DNA from 2 places in the Pseudomonas sp. NPDC089752 genome. Region 2 is predicted to be linked to the other one. Evidence: riboswitches for the same ligand, from Rfam matches in the RefSeq annotation. Region 2 holds a riboswitch; the other holds the start of a gene.
The links. Region 2 has a riboswitch for cobalamin ahead of cobW (cobalamin biosynthesis protein CobW). Riboswitches for the same ligand answer to the same signal wherever they lie in the genome.
Positions count from the first base shown of each region.

Region 1: linked by a shared signal. The riboswitch ahead of ACIPZF_RS19405 (TonB-dependent receptor) and the one ahead of cobW (cobalamin biosynthesis protein CobW) in region 2 are both predicted to bind cobalamin.

Region 1 covers NZ_JBIVGP010000011.1:159,159-168,929, reverse strand. The annotation lists gene ACIPZF_RS19445 (alpha/beta hydrolase) at 1-96, shown strand, start outside; gene ACIPZF_RS19440 (pirin family protein) at 152-874, shown strand; gene ACIPZF_RS19435 (DUF1330 domain-containing protein) at 991-1,284, opposite strand; gene ribBA (bifunctional 3,4-dihydroxy-2-butanone-4-phosphate synthase/GTP cyclohydrolase II) at 1,363-2,484, shown strand; gene ACIPZF_RS19425 (ABC transporter substrate-binding protein) at 2,791-3,816, shown strand; gene ACIPZF_RS19420 (ABC transporter permease) at 3,813-4,730, shown strand; gene ACIPZF_RS19415 (ABC transporter permease) at 4,737-5,546, shown strand; gene ACIPZF_RS19410 (ABC transporter ATP-binding protein) at 5,566-6,714, shown strand; cobalamin riboswitch at 6,760-6,966, shown strand; gene ACIPZF_RS19405 (TonB-dependent receptor) at 7,077-9,203, shown strand; gene ACIPZF_RS19400 (DUF1624 domain-containing protein) at 9,405-9,771, shown strand, end outside.
Region 2 covers NZ_JBIVGP010000015.1:77,467-87,237, forward strand. The annotation lists gene ACIPZF_RS22110 (cobalamin biosynthesis protein) at 3-413, opposite strand; gene ACIPZF_RS22115 (CbtA family protein) at 413-1,123, opposite strand; gene ACIPZF_RS22120 (CbtB-domain containing protein) at 1,133-1,318, opposite strand; cobalamin riboswitch at 1,424-1,647, opposite strand; cobalamin riboswitch at 1,906-2,116, shown strand; gene cobW (cobalamin biosynthesis protein CobW) at 2,215-3,282, shown strand; gene cobN (cobaltochelatase subunit CobN) at 3,286-7,047, shown strand; gene ACIPZF_RS22135 (ATP-binding protein) at 7,049-8,050, shown strand; gene ACIPZF_RS22140 (VWA domain-containing protein) at 8,086-8,718, shown strand; gene ACIPZF_RS22145 (hypothetical protein) at 8,834-9,100, opposite strand; gene ACIPZF_RS22150 (sigma 54-interacting transcriptional regulator) at 9,444-9,771, shown strand, end outside.

The DNA of each region.
Region 1 (9,771 bases), on a different contig from region 2:
CATGACTATGGGTTGCTGAACCCTCTCCACCAAGTGCCGGAAGTGCAAACGGCCCTGCGTCAAGCAGGCACTGAACTGAAAGTGCACCTTCAGTAACCTTTTCCAACTGTATGGCAGGGCTCAGATGCCCTGCCGGCTCGGGAGATCCGTCATGCTCACTGTTCGTAACGCCCAAGATCGCGGCCTGGCCTTCCACGGCTGGCTGAAATCCTTCCACACCTTTTCCTTCGGCCATTACCGCAACCCCGACGAGCAGGGTTTCTCCGACCTGCTGGTAATCAACGACGACCGGGTCATCGCCGGCAAGGGCTTCGGCGAACACCCGCACCGGGACATGGAAATCTTCTCCTACGTGCTCGAAGGCGCGCTGGAGCACAAGGACACCCTGGGCACAGGCTCGGTGATCCGCCCTGGCGAGGTGCAACTGATGAGTGCCGGACACGGTGTGGCGCACAGCGAGTTCAACCACAGCCAGGCGCAGCCGGTGCATTTTCTGCAGATCTGGATCGTGCCTAACGTGAAGGGCGCTACGCCGCGTTATCAGCAGCAGCACTTCCGTGCCGAGGAGAAGCGTGGCAAGTTGCGGCTGATCATTTCCCCGGATGGCGCTGAGGGGTCGTTGCAGGTACGGCAGAACGCGCGGGTGTACGCCGGGCTGTTCGACGGCGCGGAGCGGGCGAGGCTGACCTTGCCGGAGAACCGCCACGGTTATGTGCATGTGGCGCGGGGCAGTATCGAGCTCAATGGGCAGGTGCTGAATGAGGGTGATGGTGTGCGGGTGCGGCAGGAGCAGCTTCTGGAGTTGAGCAATGGCTTGGATGCGGAGGTGCTGGTGTTTGATCTGCGGCCGCATGAGTTGCCGGGGATGCCATAAGCAGGACTGGCCCCTTCGCGGGGCAAGCCCGCTCCCACAGGTTCACCACAGCCTTCGAGCAAGTGGAGATCCTGTGGGAGCGGGCTTGCCCCGCGAAAGGGCCGGTATTGATCAGCTCAGGGCTCGAACCCTTCAACAATGATGACCTCAGCCTTCGCCACACCCTGGCGATGGCTGCACGCCTCCTGGTACAGATCGGACCGATAGCAGGCCACCGCCTGCTCATACGATTCGAACTCGATCACCACGCTGCGTTGCGGCGTCGGCCGCCCCTCCATCGCCTCGCTCCTTCCGCCCCGCGCCAGTAAGCGCCCGCCAAATGCCACGAAGGCAGCAGGCGCCCGCTGGGTGTACTGCTGATATTGCTCCGGGTCGGTCACGTCGACGTGGGCGATCCAATACGCTTTCATCCGCTGCTCTCCTGTTGCCGAATTATTTATGTATGATGGTATACCATAATAATCACCCCATCACAGTGAGCGTGCAACATGGCCTTCAACAGCATCGAAGAACTCCTCGAGGACTACCGGCAAGGCAAGATGGTCCTGTTGGTGGACGACGAAGATCGGGAAAACGAAGGCGACCTGCTGATCGCCGCCGAGCGCTGTGACGCCCAGGCCATCAACTTCATGGCCCGCGAAGCGCGCGGCCTGATCTGCCTGACCCTGACAGACGAGCACTGTCAGCGCCTGGGCCTGGAGCAGATGGTACCGGCCAACGGCAGCGTGTTCAGCACCGCCTTCACCGTGTCGATCGAGGCCGCCACTGGCGTCACCACCGGCATTTCCGCTGCCGACCGGGCGCGCACCGTGGCGGCGGCGATGGCGGCTGACGCGCGCCCCGAAGACCTGGTACAGCCAGGCCATATCTTCCCCCTGCGCGCCCGCGAAGGCGGTGTGCTGACCCGCGCCGGCCACACCGAAGCGGGTTGCGATCTGGCGCGCCTGGCCGGTTTCGCCCCAGCCTCGGTGATCGTCGAGGTGCTCAACGACGACGGCACCATGGCCCGCCGCCCGGACCTGGAAGTGTTCGCCGCCGCCCACGGCATCAAGATCGGCACCATCGCCGACCTGATCCACTATCGCCTGAGCACCGAGCAGACCATCAAGCGCATCGGCGAACGCGAGCTGCCGACGGTGCATGGCAGCTTCCGCCTGGTCACCTATGAGGACCGTATCGAAGGCGGTGTGCACATGGCCATGGTCATGGGCGATATCCGCCGCGAGCACCCCACCCTGGTGCGCGTGCATGTGATCGACCCCCTGCGCGACCTGGTCGGCGCTGAATATGCCGGGCCGGCCAACTGGACGCTGTGGGCGGCGCTGCAGCGGGTTGCCGAGGAAGGCGCCGGGGTGGTGGTCATTTTGGCCAACCACGAATCGTCTCAGGCACTGCTGGAGCGGGTGCCGCAGCTGACTCAGCCCGTGCGGCCTTACCAGCGCGGGCAGTCGAAGGTGTACTCGGAGGTCGGTACCGGCGCGCAGATTCTTCAAGACCTGGGCGTGGGCAAGCTGCGTCACCTGGGGCCGCCGCTCAAGTATGCGGGGTTGGCGGGATATGAGCTGGAGGTGGTGCAAAGCATCCCGTTCGAGCCCGGGATGTTGAGCTGAAGCGGGCACTTGTGGGAACGGGCTTGCCCCGCGAAGGCGGCAGTGAATCCACCGACGCCTTCGCGGGGCAAGCCCGCTCCCACAGTGTGCCAAGCAGGGTCGAGAGATTAGTGATGGCCGGTCGCCTTATCCTCTTGCCAAAAGCTTGGAATACCATAATATGATATCCCGTAGACCTTAAAATCGCAGGCCGCCGCCTACACTCAAAACGGCCACTGACACTTTGTTTTAGCTGCTCCCCGAATACTGTTGGCGGGCGCACCCAAAAGCCCCGCCTCGAATAACAAAAGCAACGAGGGCGTAACCATGCTGTTGAGCAAACGTGTAACCGCAGTGCTGTCCGCCAGCCTGCTGACCCTGGCATGTCAGGCCGTGCAGGCCGCCGACAGCCTGAATTTCGTCAGCTGGGGTGGGACCACCCAGGACGCCCAGAAAGAGGCATGGGCCGTACCCTTCAGCAAATCGACCGACATCAAAGTCGTCCAGGACGGCCCGACCGACTACGGCAAGCTCAAGGCCATGGTCGAGAGCGGCAACGTGCAATGGGACGTGGTCGACGTGGAAGCCGATTTCGCCCTGCGTGCCGCCAGCGAAGGCCTGCTCGAACCCCTCGATTTCAACCAGATCAAACGCGACAAGATCGACCCACGCTTCGTCAGCGACCACGGCGTCGGCTCGTTCTTCTTCTCGTTCGTGCTCGGCTACAACGAAGGCAAGCTCGGCGCCAACAAGCCGGTGGACTGGACCGCGCTGTTCGACACCAAGACCTACCCCGGCAAACGCGCCCTGTACAAATGGCCAAGCCCCGGCGTGCTGGAGCTGGCCCTGCTGGCCGACGGCGTCGCGCCCGACAAGCTCTACCCGCTGGACCTGGACCGCGCCTTCAAGAAGCTCGACACCATCAAGAAGGACATCGTCTGGTGGGGCGGTGGCGCTCAGTCGCAGCAACTGCTGGCCTCCGGTGAAGCCTCGCTTGGGCAGTTCTGGAACGGCCGCGTCTACGCCCTGCAGCAAGACGGCGCGCCGGTGGGCGTGAGCTGGAAGCAGAATCTGGTCATGGCCGACTTCCTGGTCATCCCCAAAGGCGCCAAGAACAAGGACGCGGCCATGAAGTTCCTGGCCAACGCCAGCAGCGCCGAGGGCCAGGCCGAGTTCGCCAACAAGACCGCCTACGCCCCGGTCAACGTCGACAGCGTCGCCAAGCTCGACAAGGACCTGGCGCAGAACCTGCCGACCGCCTACGCCCAGGACCAGGTCACGCTGGACTTCGCCTACTGGGCCAAGAACGGCCAAGCCATCGCTGCGCGCTGGAATGAGTGGTTGGTCAAATGAAAGTCGCCATCAACGCCCTGCACAATGCGCAAGGTGCCCCCACGGGCACCGGCGCCCCGCAAACCGCACCCCGGCGCGAACCCATGAGCCGGCGCTGGAAAGGCAGCCGTAACCTGCTGCCGGCCTTGCTGTTCCTTGGCCTGTTCTTCTTCGCCCCGCTGATCGGCCTGCTGCTGCGCGGGGTGCTGGAACCCGTGCCGGGGCTGGGCAACTACGAGCAGCTGTTCGCCAACTCGGCCTATGCACGGGTGCTGTTCAACACCTTCTCGGTGGCCGGCGTGGTCACCCTGATCAGCGTGCTGCTGGGCTTCCCGCTGGCCTGGGCGATCACCTTGGTGCCCAACGGCTGGGGCCGCTGGTTGCTGAACATCGTGCTGCTGTCGATGTGGACCAGCCTGCTGGCGCGCACCTACTCGTGGCTGGTACTGCTGCAGAGCTCGGGGGTGATCAACAAGGCGTTGATGGCCATGGGCATCATCGATGCGCCGCTGGAAATGGTGCACAACCTGACCGGCGTGGTGATCGGCATGAGCTACATCATGATCCCGTTCATCGTGCTGCCGCTGCAGGCGACCATGCACGCCATCGACCCGATGGTGCTGCAGGCCGGCTCGATCTGCGGCGCCAGCCCCTGGACCAACTTCTGGAAGGTGTTCCTGCCACTGTGCCGCTCGGGCCTGTTCTCCGGCGCGCTGATGGTGTTCGTGATGTCGCTCGGTTACTACGTCACCCCCGCCCTGCTCGGCGGTGCGCAGAACATGATGCTGCCCGAATTCATCATCCAGCAGGTGCAGTCGTTCCTCAACTGGGGCCTGGCCAGCGCCGCCGCCGCACTGCTGGTGGTGATCACCCTGGTGCTCTTCTACCTGTACCTGAAGCTGCAGCCGGAATCCCCGGTCGGCAACGCGAGGTAATCCGCCATGCTTCTGTCTCCCAATGCCATGGGCCGCCCGCTGCGCACGGGCCTGTACCTGACCACCGGGGTCATCGCGGCGTTCCTGCTGCTGCCGGTGGTGTTCATCATCCTGCTGTCGTTCGGCTCGTCGCAGTGGCTGGTGTTCCCGCCTCCGGGCTGGACCTTCAAGTGGTATGTGCAGTTCTTCGCCAACCCGGAGTGGATGGATGCTGCGCTGGCCAGCCTCAAGGTGGCTGTGCTGACGACCATCGCCGCCGTGCTGCTGGGCCTGCCTACCGCATTTGCCCTGGTGCGTGGCCGTTTCCCCGGCCGCGAGATGCTCTACGGGCTGTTCACCATGCCGATGATCGTGCCGCTGGTGATTATCGCCGTGGCGGTGTACGCACTGTTCCTCAAGCTGGGCTACACCGGCACGCTGTTCGCCTTCGTGGTCAGCCATGTGATCGTCGCCCTGCCCTTCACCATCATCTCGATCATCAACTCGCTGAAACTGTTCGACCAGTCGATCGAAGATGCCGCCGTGATTTGCGGGGCCTCGCGCCTGCAGGCGATCTTCAAGGTGACCTTCCCGGCGATTCGCCCGGGGATGATCGCCGGCGGTCTGTTCGCCTTCCTGGTGTCGTGGGACGAAGTGGTGCTCAGCGTGATGATGGCCAGCCCCGATCTGCAGACCCTGCCCGTGAAAATGTGGACCACCTTGCGCCAGGACCTGAGCCCGGTGATCGCCGTCGCCTCGACGCTGCTGATCGGCCTGTCGCTGTTGGTCATGGTCATCGCCGCCGCCTTGCGCCGGCGCACCGAAGTCAACGCTTGATTGCGCGGAGAAAACAACAATGAGTGCAGTGATCAAAGACAACGCGCACAACAAGACCCTGGTCAGCCTGCGCGGCCTGAACAAGCATTACGGCGACTTCACCGCCGTGGACAACCTCGACCTTGAGATCCAGGACGGCGAGTTCCTCACTTTCCTTGGCTCCAGCGGCTCGGGCAAGTCCACCACCCTGTCGATGCTGGCCGGTTTCGAAACGCCCAGCAGCGGCGAGATCCTGGTCGACGGCCAGTCGCTGGTGAACGTGCCACCGCACAAGCGTGACATCGGCATGGTGTTCCAGCGCTACTCGCTGTTCCCGCACCTGAACGTGCGCGACAACATCGCCTTCCCGTTGGCCATCCGCAAGCTCGGCGCTGCCGAGATCAACAAGCGGGTCGACGCCATGCTCAAGCTGGTGCAACTGGAGAAATTCGCCCATCGCAAGCCCTCGCAGATGTCCGGTGGCCAACAGCAGCGCGTGGCGATTGCCCGTGCGCTGGTGTACGAGCCGCGCATCCTGCTGATGGACGAGCCGCTCGGCGCACTGGACAAGAAACTGCGCGAAGACCTGCAGGACGAACTGCGCCAGCTGCACCGCCGGCTGGGCATCACCATCGTCTACGTGACCCACGACCAGGAAGAAGCCATGCGCCTGTCCCAGCGCATCGCGATCTTCAGCCACGGCAAGATCGTCGGCCTGGGCACCGGTTACGATCTGTACCAGAACCCACCGAACGCCTTCGTCGCCTCATTCCTGGGCAACTCGAACTTCCTGCGTATCAAGGCCAGCAGCCATGGTGCAGGCAGTTTCGAAGGCCAACCGGTGGCGATCCGCCTGACCCCTGGCCTGGCGGCCGGGCAGGATGCGCTGATCATGGTGCGTCCGGAAAAGGCCCTGGCCCTGACCACCGAGCAGGCTGCGCGCGAACCGTTGCCCGCAGGCTGGAACGAGGTCGATGCAAAAGTCGGCGAAGTACTGTTCCTCGGCGAAAGCCAGACCTGCCATGTGATGACCCCGGGCGGCACCGAACTGACGGTGAAGGCGCTGTCGGCTGCTGGCATGCCAATGCAACCGGGCGATACCGTGAAGGTGCGCTGGGCGGTGGCCGATGCCTGCATCTACACCGAATGGGCCGAAAGCGACCTGAGCAAGTCGGCCGGGGCGCACTGATCACCACGGCAGGTAAATGATTGACGCGCGCCCCGACCAGTGGTCAGATGCGCGCCAGTTTCAGGTGTCCTGCGCCGCCGTGCGCAGGGTGAAACGGGAAGCCGGTGCGTCGTGGTCCACGACAAGTCCGGCGCTGCCCCCGCAACGGTAAGCGAGTGAGGCCTTCGACACACCACTGTGCGCATGCATGGGAAGGTGAAGGCGTCATGACCCTCGCAAGCCCGGAGACCGGCCTGAAGCTTCACTTGGCAACCCGCGGTGGGCGGGCGCAGGCCGGTATCTGCGTGCGCGCCTGCGTGCGCGGTTGTGCCTTTGCGTGTTTTCCACCGGGATCCATTCATTCCTGCAGTCAGTGGAAAGACATGTCCCGTTTCTTCAAGCTTCACCCGCTGGCGGCCTGCCTGGCCGTCGCCCTGCCAGCCCTGGCCGATGACCACGACAACGCCGTCCTGGCACTACCCTCCACGGCCATCACCGACACCCACGATGAGCAGCACGTCGACCTTGCCACGCCGACCCAGGCCGGCTCACGGCTGAACCTCAGCGCCCTGGAAACCCCGGCCAGCACCAGCAACATCACCGCCGAAGAGATCCAGCAACGCAACAACCTTACCGTGCAGGACGCCGTGACCCGCTCGCCGGGCATCACCTTCGTCGGCAGCCCCGGCGATGGCGGCACCGGCTTGTCGGCCCGTGGCTTTACCGGCCACGGCTCGGTGATGACGCTGTTCGACGGCGCACGCCTGTATACCGGTGCCGGCACCCAGACCTTTCCGGTCGACCCGTGGATGGTCGAGCGCATCGATGTGATCCGCGGCCCAGCCTCGGTGCTGTATGGCGAAGGCGCCACCGGTGCGGTCATCAACGTGATCCCGAAGAAGCCCTTCAGCGGCGACATCCGCAACCACGTGCGCCTGGGCTACGGCTCCTGGGACCGCCAGCAACTGGGCCTGGACAGCGGCGGCAGCCTCAGCGAGCGCCTGAGCTACCGCCTGACCCTCAACCAGCAGGCCGGCAACGGCTGGGTCGACCGCACCGACTCGCGCAGCCTGGCCCTCAGCGCCGCGCTGCGTTTCGACGCCAGCGACGACCTGAGCTTCACCCTGGCCCATGAGCGTGGCGACGCCGAGCCCGCCAACTACTACGGCACGCCGCTGATCGACGGCCACTACCGCAGCAGCCTGCGCAAGAAGAACTACAACATCCAGAATGACCAGCAGCGCTACCACGACGAGTGGACCCGCTTCACCACCGGTTGGACGATCAACGACCAGCTCAGCGCCAGCAACCAGCTCTACTACATCAAGAGCCGCCGCCACTGGCGCAACGCCGAGGACTACAGCTGGGACGCCGACCGTGAGCAGCTGCTGCGCCAGAGCTACCTGGAGATCAAGCACAACCAGGAACAGATCGGCGACCGCCAGACTTTCACCTTCGACCATTCGCTGTTCGGCCTGGCGAGCAAGACCGTGGTCGGCGCCGAGTACAACAAGGTGCGCTTCAACGTCGACAGCAACTCGCCGTACAACGATGTGGGCGGCGACTACATCGACCCGTGGCAGCCGGCGCCGGGGTACTTCCACAGCGACTCGCCGACCCGTCCGCAAACCCTGTCCACCACCCACACCTTCGCCCTGTTCGCCGAGAACCGCCTGCAACTGACCGAGCGCCTGTCGTTGGTGACCGGCGTGCGGCGCGACCAGAACCACATCGACCGCGACAATCTCACCAACGATACCCGCAGCGACCGCAGCCTGAACGGCGGCAACTGGCGCGCCGGGCTGGTGTTCGCCGCCACCGACAACCTGTCGCTGTACGGCCAGTACTCAACGAGCGAGGACGGGGTGAACAACCTGGTCAGCCTCAGCCCGACGCAGATGAACTACGACCTGACCGAGTCGAAGCAGACCGAACTGGGCCTCAAGCAGCGCTTCTGGGACGGTCGAGGCGAGTGGACACTGGCCGCCTTCCACATCGTCAAGAAAAAGCTGCTGGTGGATGACCCGCTGACCCATGAAAAACAGCAGGCCGGGCAGCAGACTTCCGATGGCCTGGAGGCGACCCTGGAGCTGGCCTTGCCGCAGCAGTGGCAAGTGTCAGCCAATGCCTCGCTGGTGCGCGCCAAGTACGATGACTTCGACGAGCTGGTCGGCGGCGTGCCCCAGGACCGCGCCGGCAACCGCCCGGCTAACGTGCCACGGCGCACTGCCAACCTGTGGCTAAGCAAGGGCTTCGGCCAGCAGGTCGAGGCCGGTATTGGCGCGCGCTATGTGGACGAGCGTTATGCCAACACGGCCAACACCCAGAGCGCGCCGGGGTATACCGTGGTCGATGCCAATATCGGCTGGCAGGTGCTGCCGGATGTGCGCTTGGGGTTGCAGGTGAACAACCTGTTCGACCGGGAGTATGTGGCGTCGGCGTTCAGTGGTACGCAGTGGATCATGGGTGTGCCGCGGTCGTACTTTGCGACGGTGGATTACAGCTTCTGATGTGAGTCGGCTTTACCGGCCTCTTCGCGGGCAAGCCCGCTCCCACAGGATCTCCGCTGTCTCGCGATCAGTGATGCACCTGTGGGAGCGGGCTTGCCCGCGAAAGGGCCGGTATGAACAACACAAAAACACCTTTCTACTCAAATGAAATAGTTATAAGATAACGTTTCATTTGACATTCATTCCTGCCTGCGACTCTCCATGACAAGCGCCACCCCCACCCTGCTCACCCAGCGCCTACAGAGCATCGACGCCCTACGCGGTCTGGTAATCCTCTTCATGCTGCTCGACCACGTCCGCGAGACGTTCTTCCTCCACCGCCAGGTCAGCGACCCGATGACCATCGACGCCACCGACCCGACGCTGTTCGCCAGCCGCACCCTGGCCCACCTGTGCGCGCCGGTGTTCGTGCTGCTCACGGGCCTGTCGGCCTGGCTGTACGGCGAGAAGTACCAGGGCCGCAGCGATGTTTCGGCGTTCCTGTTCAAGCGCGGCCTGTTCCTGGTGGTGCTGGAGCTCACCCTGGTCAACTTCGCCTGGACCTTCCAGCTGCCGCCCAGCGTGATCT
Region 2 (9,771 bases):
GATTATTCGCCGCAGGCGAGGGCGAGGGTAGCGGCGCCGAGCGTTTGCCGTGGCACCCGCAGCTGGGTACTGCCGTGATTGAGCTGCGCCAGCGCCAGCGCCGTGCTCTCCGCAACGCCCCAGCAGCCACTGTGGGCAAAGGCTTGCGCGGAGCGATGGCTGAGCAAGGGCTCGAACGCCTGGAGCTGGTTGGCGTAGAAGATCACCAATGGCAGGTTGTGACGTTTGGCGAGTTGTAGCAGGCCAGGCTCGTCGGCTTTCAAGGCGATACTGGCGATGCCCTGCAAGGCTGACAGCGCCAGGCCATGGTTGTCCAGTGCTTGGCGCAGCAGGGTGTCGAGAATGTCCACCGGGCAGCCCCGGCGGCAACCGAAGCCGGCGTACAGCGCCAGCTGCGGTTGTTCGCTGGCCATCACGCCTGGCTGGAGCGGCGATACAGCCAGGCACTGAGCAGCCCCAGGGCCAGCCAGAAGGCGGCATTGGTCAGCCACGAAGCGATCTTGAACTGAGTTTCCAGGGCTTCGGGGGCCAGACTTGCGTGAACTTCGGGCTGTGGTGCGCCGATGACATGGGGCATCACCAGCAATACCACGCCCAGCGCCTTGAGCAGCCAGTGCCGGGCAAATACCAGCAGGGCCAGGCCGGCAGCTGTGCTGGCAGCAGTACCGATCCACCAACTCTGACGCAGGCCGAGGTCGGCGGCGGCAGTACCGGGCAGCTCGGGCGGCAGGCCCAGCGTGGGCGCCAGGCAGAACACGGCGAAGCCAGCCAGGCCCCAGAGCGCACCGGTGCCAACGCGGCCAGGCTCGCGCAGGCTGTAAAGGGCAGCGAGTATCAGTGCGAAGCCGACGGCGACGACCAGATTGCCACCGGTGGTGGAGAGGATGCGCTGCCAGCCGTCTTCTGGCGACCAGGCCTCTTCGCTGTGTTCATGCCCGGCGGCATGTTCATGGGCAACGGCTGCTTCACCGTCATGGCTGTGCTGCTCGACGGCAGGCGCCGCCGATTCGTAGGTTTCCGCCTGCAGAATCAACGGAGCCACCCAGAAACTTTGCAACAGGGTAAGCAGCAAGGCTGCAAGCAGGCCGCTGAACCCGGCGGTGCGGGCAATACGCTTGATCATGGGGCGGTCTCAGTGGCAGGGGAAGGCGGCGCTGTGGCGGGTGTCATGCGCGGCATTGTGCACGGCTTCGAGGTGCGAAAAACCGGCGAAGTAGACCAGGCACAGGCCCAGCAAGCTGGCGGCGGCGGCGATGACCACGCGCTGGCTGAGGGTGACGGGAGTGGCGATAGCGTGCTTGGTGCTGGTGATGGGCATGACGCGTTCCTCTGCTTTGCTTTTGTATGGGCAACGGGGCACAGGCGAGCGCGACAACCCCGGACCTCAAGGCCCAGGGGAATGCGACAGCGCCCGCCCACCGCGGGGTGTTCATGAACGCCAGGCCGGTCTCCGGGCTTGCGAGGAGGAGCAGGGCTCCTGATAAAGCGTCACCTTCCCATGCCGTACTGCGTGGCACAGTGGTCCAGACGTTTCACTCGCTTACCGTTGCGGGGGCAGCACCGGGTTTGTCGCGCCCTGGTGGGGGCCTGCGACGCACCGGTTTCCCGTTTCACCCCCGTGGGGGCACCTGAACGCGAGGTGTAAGGAGAGCACGGGGGAGGGTTTGCGTCAATTGGTTGGGGGCGGTGTGTTCGCTTGAGATTTGTATTGCCCTTGAGATCGAGCGCCGCCGCGCGGCGCATCGCGGATGAATCCGCTCCTACGGTCTACCCACGGCCATTTGTGGCAACGGCGGCCGTGGTGGCCTGTAGGAGCGGATTCATCCGCGATGCGCCGCGGGCGGCGCTCGATCTACAGACCAATACAAATCTCAAGCCATGAGTTGACCATCCCCACCCCCCCGCGTAGCCTTGCCGCTTCGAGGTTCTTCGGCCACGCCGAAGCTAAGACGGGAACGCGGTACAAGCCGCGGCTGCCCCCCGCAACTGTAAGCACCGAAACGGATCGACACAGCCACTGCGCCCAGACGCGGGAAGGCGTCATCCCGCCAGCCCTGTTCAAAGAGGGGCCGGAACGGTGCAAGCCAGGAGACCTGCCTCGCAACGTTTTCGACTTTCAACCGGGCGGGGTGATCCGGTGGCGAACGAGCCCGGCCATCTGGCCCGCGGCTTTCGTCCCGCATGCCCGCGCCATCCTGCCAAGGGCAACGCGACATGAAAACACTGGCCAAGCTCCCCGTCACCATCGTCACCGGCTTCCTCGGCTCGGGCAAGACCACCTTGCTCCGGCACATGCTCGACAACGCCCAGGGCCGCCGCATCGCAGTGATCGTCAACGAATTCGGCGAACTCGGCATCGACGGCGAAATCCTCAAGCAGTGCAGCATCGGCTGCACCGAGGAAGAGGCGAGCGGCCGCGTCTATGAGTTGGCCAACGGCTGCCTGTGCTGCACCGTGCAGGAAGAGTTCTTCCCGGTGATGCGCGAACTGGTGGCGCGCCGCAGCGACCTTGATCACATTCTCATCGAAACCAGCGGTCTGGCCCTGCCCAAACCGCTGGTGCAAGCTTTCCAGTGGCCGGAAATCCGCAACGCCTGCACCGTTGATGCGGTCATTACCGTCGTCGACAGCCCAGCCGTAGCCGCCGGCACCTTCGCCGCCTACCCGGACCAGGTCGATGCCCAGCGCAAGCTCGACCCCAACTTGGACCATGAATCGCCCCTGCATGAATTGTTCGCCGATCAGTTGGCCAGCGCCGACCTGGTGGTGCTGAACAAAGCCGACCTGATCGGCGCCGAGGGCCTGGCCAAAGTACGCGCTGAGGTTGCTGAAGAACTGCCGCCAGCGGTCAAGGTGATCGAAGCCAGCAGCGGGCGCTTGCCGCTGGAAGTGCTGCTGGGCGTGGGCGCCGAGTCGGAGGCGCACATCGATGGCCGCCGTACTCACCATGACTCGCACCACGACGGCGACGATCATGACGATCACGACCATGACGCCTTCGATTCCATTTCCATCGACCTGCCTGAAGCTGACGAAGCCCTGTTGCTCGATGCGCTGACCCAGTTGGTGGTGGAGTTCGGCATCCTGCGCGCCAAGGGCTTCGCGGCCATCCCCGGCAAGCCGATGCGCCTGCTGGTACAGGGTGTGGGCACCCGCTTCGACAAGCATTTCGACCGCGCCTGGCGCGCCGACGAGCCGCGCATCACCCGCCTGGTGCTGATTGGCCAGGACCTCGATGCCGCGCAACTGGAAGCGCGCCTGCGCCAAGCCCTGGGCGCCTGACCCATGCACCTGCTGCGGACCCAGCCCGGCGGCTTCGTGCCGGACGACAGCATCGCCGACCTCGGCCAGACGCCCGCCGAACTGGTGATCCTCTGCAGCGGCGATTCGCACCTGGCCCTGCTCGCCGAAACCGCCGAGCAACTGCCGGATGACTACCCCAGCCTGCGCCTGGCCAACCCCATGCAAGTGCAAAACCACGCCTCGGTCGACTTGTACGTCGACGAGGTCCTGCGCCATGCCAAGGTGATCCTGGTGTCGTTGCACGGCGGCGTCGGCTACTGGCGCTATGGGGTCGAGCAATTGGTCGAACTGGCCTCGCGCGGCGTACAGTTGATCCTGGTGCCCGGTGACGATCGTCCCGACCCCGAGCTGACCGGCCTTGGCACGGTCACGGGCGAGCCGGCCGAGCGCCTGTGGCATTACTTGCGCCAAGGTGGCAAGGCCAATGCCGTCAACCTGTTCAAGTGCCTGGCCAATCAGTGGCTGGGCCGCGATTACAGCTGGGATGCGCCGCAGCCATTGCCACGCACCTCGGTCTACCATCCGCACATCCCCGCAGCCGCCCTGGAGGACTGGTACGCCCAGTGGCACCCGGAACATCCGGTGGCGCCGCTGCTGTTCTACCGCTCGCACCTGCAGGCGGCCAACACCGCGTTCATAGACGTTTTCTGCGAACGGCTGCTGGCCGCTGGGCTCAACCCGTTGCCGATCGCCGTCGCCAGTCTCAAGGAAAGCGCCTGCCTGGAGCAGGTTGAAGGTTGGCTGGATGAAGTAGGCGCCGAGGTGCTGATCAACACGACAGGCTTTGCCCTGTCCAGCCCGGAATGTCCCAACCTGCGACCGTTCCGGCGCGACATCCCGGTGCTGCAGGCGATTTGCGCGCAGGACAACCAGCCCGGCTGGGAGGCCAGCGAGCAGGGCCTTGGTGCCCGCGACCTGGCCATGCACATTGCCCTGCCAGAACTGGATGGGCGCATCATCACGCGCCCGGTGAGCTTCAAGGACATGGCCTGGCGCAGTGAGCGCAGCCAGTCCGACGTGGTCTGCTACCGCGCCCATCCCGAGCGCATGGACTTCGTCGCCGAACTGGCACGGCGTTGGGTCGAGCTGGCGCGCCTGCCCAATGGGCAGAAACGCGTGGCGCTGGTGCTGGCCAACTACCCGACCCGTGATGGGCGCATCGGCAACGGCGTTGGGCTGGATACCCCTGCGGCGGCTCTGAATATCCTCAAAGCCCTGCAAGCCGAAGGCTACCCGCTGGCCGAACTGCCCAGCAGCGGCACGCAGCTGATTCATCAGCTGCTTGGCGGTGTCACCAACGATCTCGAACACCTCGACCAGCGCCCCTGCGCGCAGAGTCTGAGCATGGCGGATTACCAGGCCGCCTTCGACCGCCTGCCCGAAGCGAACCGCCAGGCTGTTCTGGAACGTTGGGGCCCGCCCGAGCAGGACCCGATGTACCGCAGCGGCCGTCTGATGGTCGCCGGCCTGCGTTTTGGCCTGACCTTCGTTGGTATCCAGCCGGCGCGTGGCTATCAAGTGGACCCCAGTGCCGTGTACCACGACCCGGACCTGGTGCCGCCACATGGCTACCTGGCGTTCCATTTCTGGCTGCGCCATGCCTACGCCGCCGATGCGGTCATCCATGTCGGCAAGCACGGCAACCTCGAATGGCTGCCCGGCAAGGGCGTCGGCCTGTCCGCCCAGTGCTGGCCCGATGCGCTGCTGGGCCCGCTGCCGAATATCTACCCGTTCATCGTCAACGACCCGGGCGAGGGGGCCCAGGCCAAGCGCCGCACCCAAGCGGTAATCATCGACCATCTGATGCCGCCGCTGACGCGTGCCGAAACCTACGGGCCACTGCGCCATCTGGAGCAACTGGCCGATGAATTCTACGAAGCGCAGATGCTCGACCCACGGCGCGCCCGGGAACTGCAGGGCGACATTCTTGACCTGGTGAAGGCCAACCACATCGACCGTGAACTGCAGCTGGAAGGCCAGTTGGATGATGCCGCCGTGTGGCTGCCGCGCCTGGATACCTACCTGTGCGACCTCAAGGAATCGCAGATTCGCGACGGTTTGCATGTGTTCGGCGAGTCCCCACAAGCGCGCTTGCGCATTGACACCTTGCTCGCCCTGCTGCGGGTCGAACGCGGCGATGGCCGCGGCGGCAATGCCAGCTTGCTGCGCTCGCTCGCCAAGGCCATGGCGCTGGGCTTCGACCCGTTGGACTGCGACCTCGGGCAGGCCTGGGCTGGCCCACGTCCTGCACTGCTGCAAACCATCAGCGAAGCCGCGTGGCGCACCTGCGGTGACACCCGCGAGCGCCTTGAGTTGCTGGCGCTGCAGATTATCGAGCAAGCGCTCAACGGTACCCTTCAGTTGCCCGTCGAGACCCACTGGCAGCCAGTACACGAGGTGGTGCAAGCCTTGCTGGAGCAGGTAGCGCCCAACCTGGACGCTTGCGGTGCGGCTGAAATCAACGGGCTGCTTGCAGCCCTGGCCGGGCGCTTCGTGCCGGCCGGCCCCAGCGGAGCACCTAGCCGTGGGCGCCTGGATGTACTGCCCACCGGCCGCAACTTCTATACCGTGGATGTGCGCAACTTGCCCACCACCACAGCCTGGCGCCTGGGTTTCGCCTCGGCCAACCTGATCCTCGAACGCCATCTGCAGGACCACGGCGATCACTTGCGCCAGCTCGGCCTGTCGGTGTGGGGCACCGCGACCATGCGCACGGGCGGCGACGACATTGCCCAGGCCATGGCGCTGATGGGTGTGCGGCCAGTGTGGGCCACCGGCAGCCAGCGCGTCGACGATTTCGAGATTCTGCCGTTGAGCCTGCTCGACCGCCCACGGGTGGACGTGACCCTGAGGGTATCGGGCTTCTTCCGCGATGCCTTCGGCAACCTGATTCGCCTGTTCGATGCGGCCGTGCAGGCGGTGGCGGCGCTGGACGAACCGGATGATGCCAACCCACTCGCCGCGCGGGTGCGCAGCGAGCGTGCAGCCCTGCAAGCGCAAGGTGTGGAGGCTGAACAAGCTGCACGCCAGGCCGGTTGGCGTGTATTCGGGGCCAAGCCCGGTGCCTATGGTGCCGGGGTGCAGAATGCCATTGATGGTCGCCTGTGGCACAGCCGTGATGACCTGGCCGAGGTGTACCTCAACCATGGCGGCTACGCCTATGGCGCCAGCGACGAAGGCACACCGGCGCGGGCTCAGTTCGCCCGGCGCCTGGGGCAAGTGCAGGCGGTCCTGCAGAATCAGGACAACCACGAGCACGACCTGCTCGACTCCAATGACTATTACCAGTTCCAGGGGGGCATGCTGGCCGCCTCCGAGACCTTGTCGGGCAGCGCAGTGGCCAGTTATCACGGCGATCACAGCCAGGTGGACCGGCCACGCATCCGCACCCTGAAGGAAGAGCTTAACCGCGTCATCCGCGCCCGCGCCTTGAACCCCAAGTGGATCGACGGCGCCAAGCGCCATGGCTATAAAGGTGCGTTCGAACTGGCGGCTACGGTCGACAACCTGTTCGCCTTCGACGCGACCACGCACCTGATCGACGACCATCATTACCAGTCGCTGGCCGATGCCTATGTGCTCGACCCGGCGACTCGCAATTTCATGCGCGAGCACAACCCCGAGGCCTTGCGTGACCTCACCGAGCGTCTGCTCGAGGCCCAGCAGCGCGGCCTCTGGGAAGCCCCTGGCGAATACCGCGAAGCCCTGGAAGAGCAATTGCTCGACGGCGAGGAACAGGCTTGAAATGAGTGAACCCGTGCAGTTTCCCCTGGCGGCCGTGGTCGGCGCCGAAGCGCTCAAGCTTGCCCTGTGCCTGACCGCCATCGATCCGAAGATCGGCGGGGTCCTGATAGAGGGGCCGCGTGGCATGGCCAAAAGTACCTTGGCTCGCGGCCTGGCCGACCTGCTGGGCGAGGGGCCGTTCGTGACCTTGCCGCTGGGCGCCAGCGAAGAACGTCTGGTCGGCACACTCGACCTCGATGCCGCGCTGGGGCAGGGCAAGGCGCAGTTTTCACCGGGCGTACTGGCTCAGGCCGATGGTGGCGTGCTGTATGTCGATGAAGTCAACCTGCTGCCCGACACATTGGTCGATCTGTTGCTGGACGTGGCTGCCAGCGGCACCAACCGCGTCGAGCGTGATGGCATTTCCCATCGACACAGTGCGCGCTTCGTCCTGATCGGCACCATGAACCCCGAAGAAGGCGAATTGCGCCCGCAACTGCTCGACCGTTTTGGCCTGAACGTTGTGCTCGAAGGTTTGCCCGAACCCGCTGCGCGTCAGCAGATCATTCGACGTCGTCTGGCCTTCGACACCGATCCGCAGGCCTTCTGTGAACAATGGGCCGAGGCTCAGGCGCAGTTGCGGGGGCGCTGCCAGGCAGCCCGGCAGGCCCTGGCGGCGATTGCACTGGATGATCAGGCCCTGGCCTGGATTACCGAGCGTTGCTTTGCCGCCGGGGTCGACGGTTTGCGTGCCGACCTGGTCTGGTTGCGTGCCGCGCGTGCCCACTGCGCCTGGCGCGGCGGCGAGGCCATCGAAGAGGGTGATGTCGAGGCGGTGGCGGAGTTCGCCCTGCGCCATCGCCGTCGTCACTCACCTGCCATCGAGCCGCCTTCGGCGCCACCTCCGGCAGGCGGGCAGGATCAACCGGGTCAGGGCGGGCAGGGCGATTGGGGCGCGCTGCCCGCCCAGCCAGTCGCCAGTGGGGCCCGGCGCGAGGTGCCGAACTGGGCAAAAAAGCCCTGAGCATCCGCCCTCCCGGCAACAAGGTGGCGGATGCCATGCCCATTATCGGTAAAGCGTCTGGCGGCAGCCGTGGCCGTGCGCGTGCGGCGCAAACGGGGCGGGTGGCCTGGCTTGCGACCTTGCTCAAAGGGCGCCCGCGCCTGCGCCAGGACCTTTGCTGGCAGCAGCGCCAGGTTCAGAGCGCAGAATTGTGGCTGGTCATTGTCGATGCCTCGGCTTCTACCCGTCGCCATCAGGCGCTGGCACAGAGCAAAGGCGTGTTGGCCGAGTTGTTCGACCAGGCCTACCGACAGCGTGCTCGACTGGCGTTGCTGACCGCCAGTGGCGGAGCGCCGCAGTGGCAACGTCATGGCCTGAAAGCCTCGGCTTCACTGCAGCCTTGGTTACAAGCCTTGAGTGCCGGTGGCGGGACACCGTTGATCGCTGCTCTGGAGCAAGCCAGGCGCTGGTTGCATGCTCGGCAAAAGGCTCATCCACATGAATTGCAGCGTTGCCTGGTGTTTACCGATGGCCGCTTGCAGCGCTGGAATGCCGTGCAACCCATGCCCTGCGCGACAGTGCTGATAGACATGGAATTGGCGCCAGTTCGCCTGGGCAGAGCGCGGCAATTGGCCACCGCGTTACAGGCCGATTACCAGCATCTTGAGCAATGCAAGGTAAAGGAATGAGTCACGTCGCCCATGACTGCCGCGACACTATGTCGCAATTGAAAAGTTGCCATGAAGGCAACGAAAAAGTTGCAAAAGTGCGTGCTCGGCACGCACTTGCAGGCAGTCATTGATATTACTTGGGCATCGACCAGGGTTGCAGGTCATAGCCTTTCTGGCACAGTTCGGCACGCACTTCCTCGATCAGACTGGCCCATTGTGCCGGGTCGGAATAGATATGCGAGGACACTTGCTTGCTGCCGATACGGGTGCTGGTCCGGTCGATCACTGCCAGGCTCAACTCACCGGTACCATTGGGCGCATCCCAGGCGACGCACTGGAAGGGTTCGAAGGCGTGGTCGGCGATCAGCAAGGCTTCGTTGACACGGAGCGGTGCATTCATGGTTCGGTCTCTCTATGGTCCCAAACATCGAAATTCAAGTCCGCTTTACTGCAACGTCGCTTCAAGGTATCGCGATCTGCAGCGCGGGGTTATTTGTACTGATGCTCCAAGTTAGGGGTGAAGTCACACAGCCTTTGTAAATTTTTAGCGGCGAGACGATTTTTTATTGCGTCACGCCGCCTGTGACGCTGATTGAATTCAAAAATTCCTGACCCACCGAAATGCGACAGCATTGGGCAGACAGACGGTAGTGGGCGCCATCATGTTCGTTGCTACTGTTAAACAGGCGCCGCAACTTGCTGTTTTCACGTAAAAAACCACAATTTGGCGCCAAGGAACGGTCATGCACGAAACCGCCTCCCTACGCCGCTTGCTCATCGTCGATCCCTGCGACGATTGCCACCGTCTGCTGCCGGGCCTTGAAAGTGCCGGCTGGGATGTTCACAGCTGTAGCCTGGACCTGGCCTTGGAGCATCGCTGTGATATCGGCTTGCTGCGCTTGCAGGAGTCGCACCTGCGCCATCCGGATGCGGTCAAGGACATGATCAAACGCAGCAATACCGAATGGATCGCGGTGCTCAATGGTGAGCAACTGCGGATGCAGAACGTCGGTGACTTTGTCTGTGAGTGGTTTTTCGACTTCCATACCCTGCCGTTCGACGTTTCCCGTG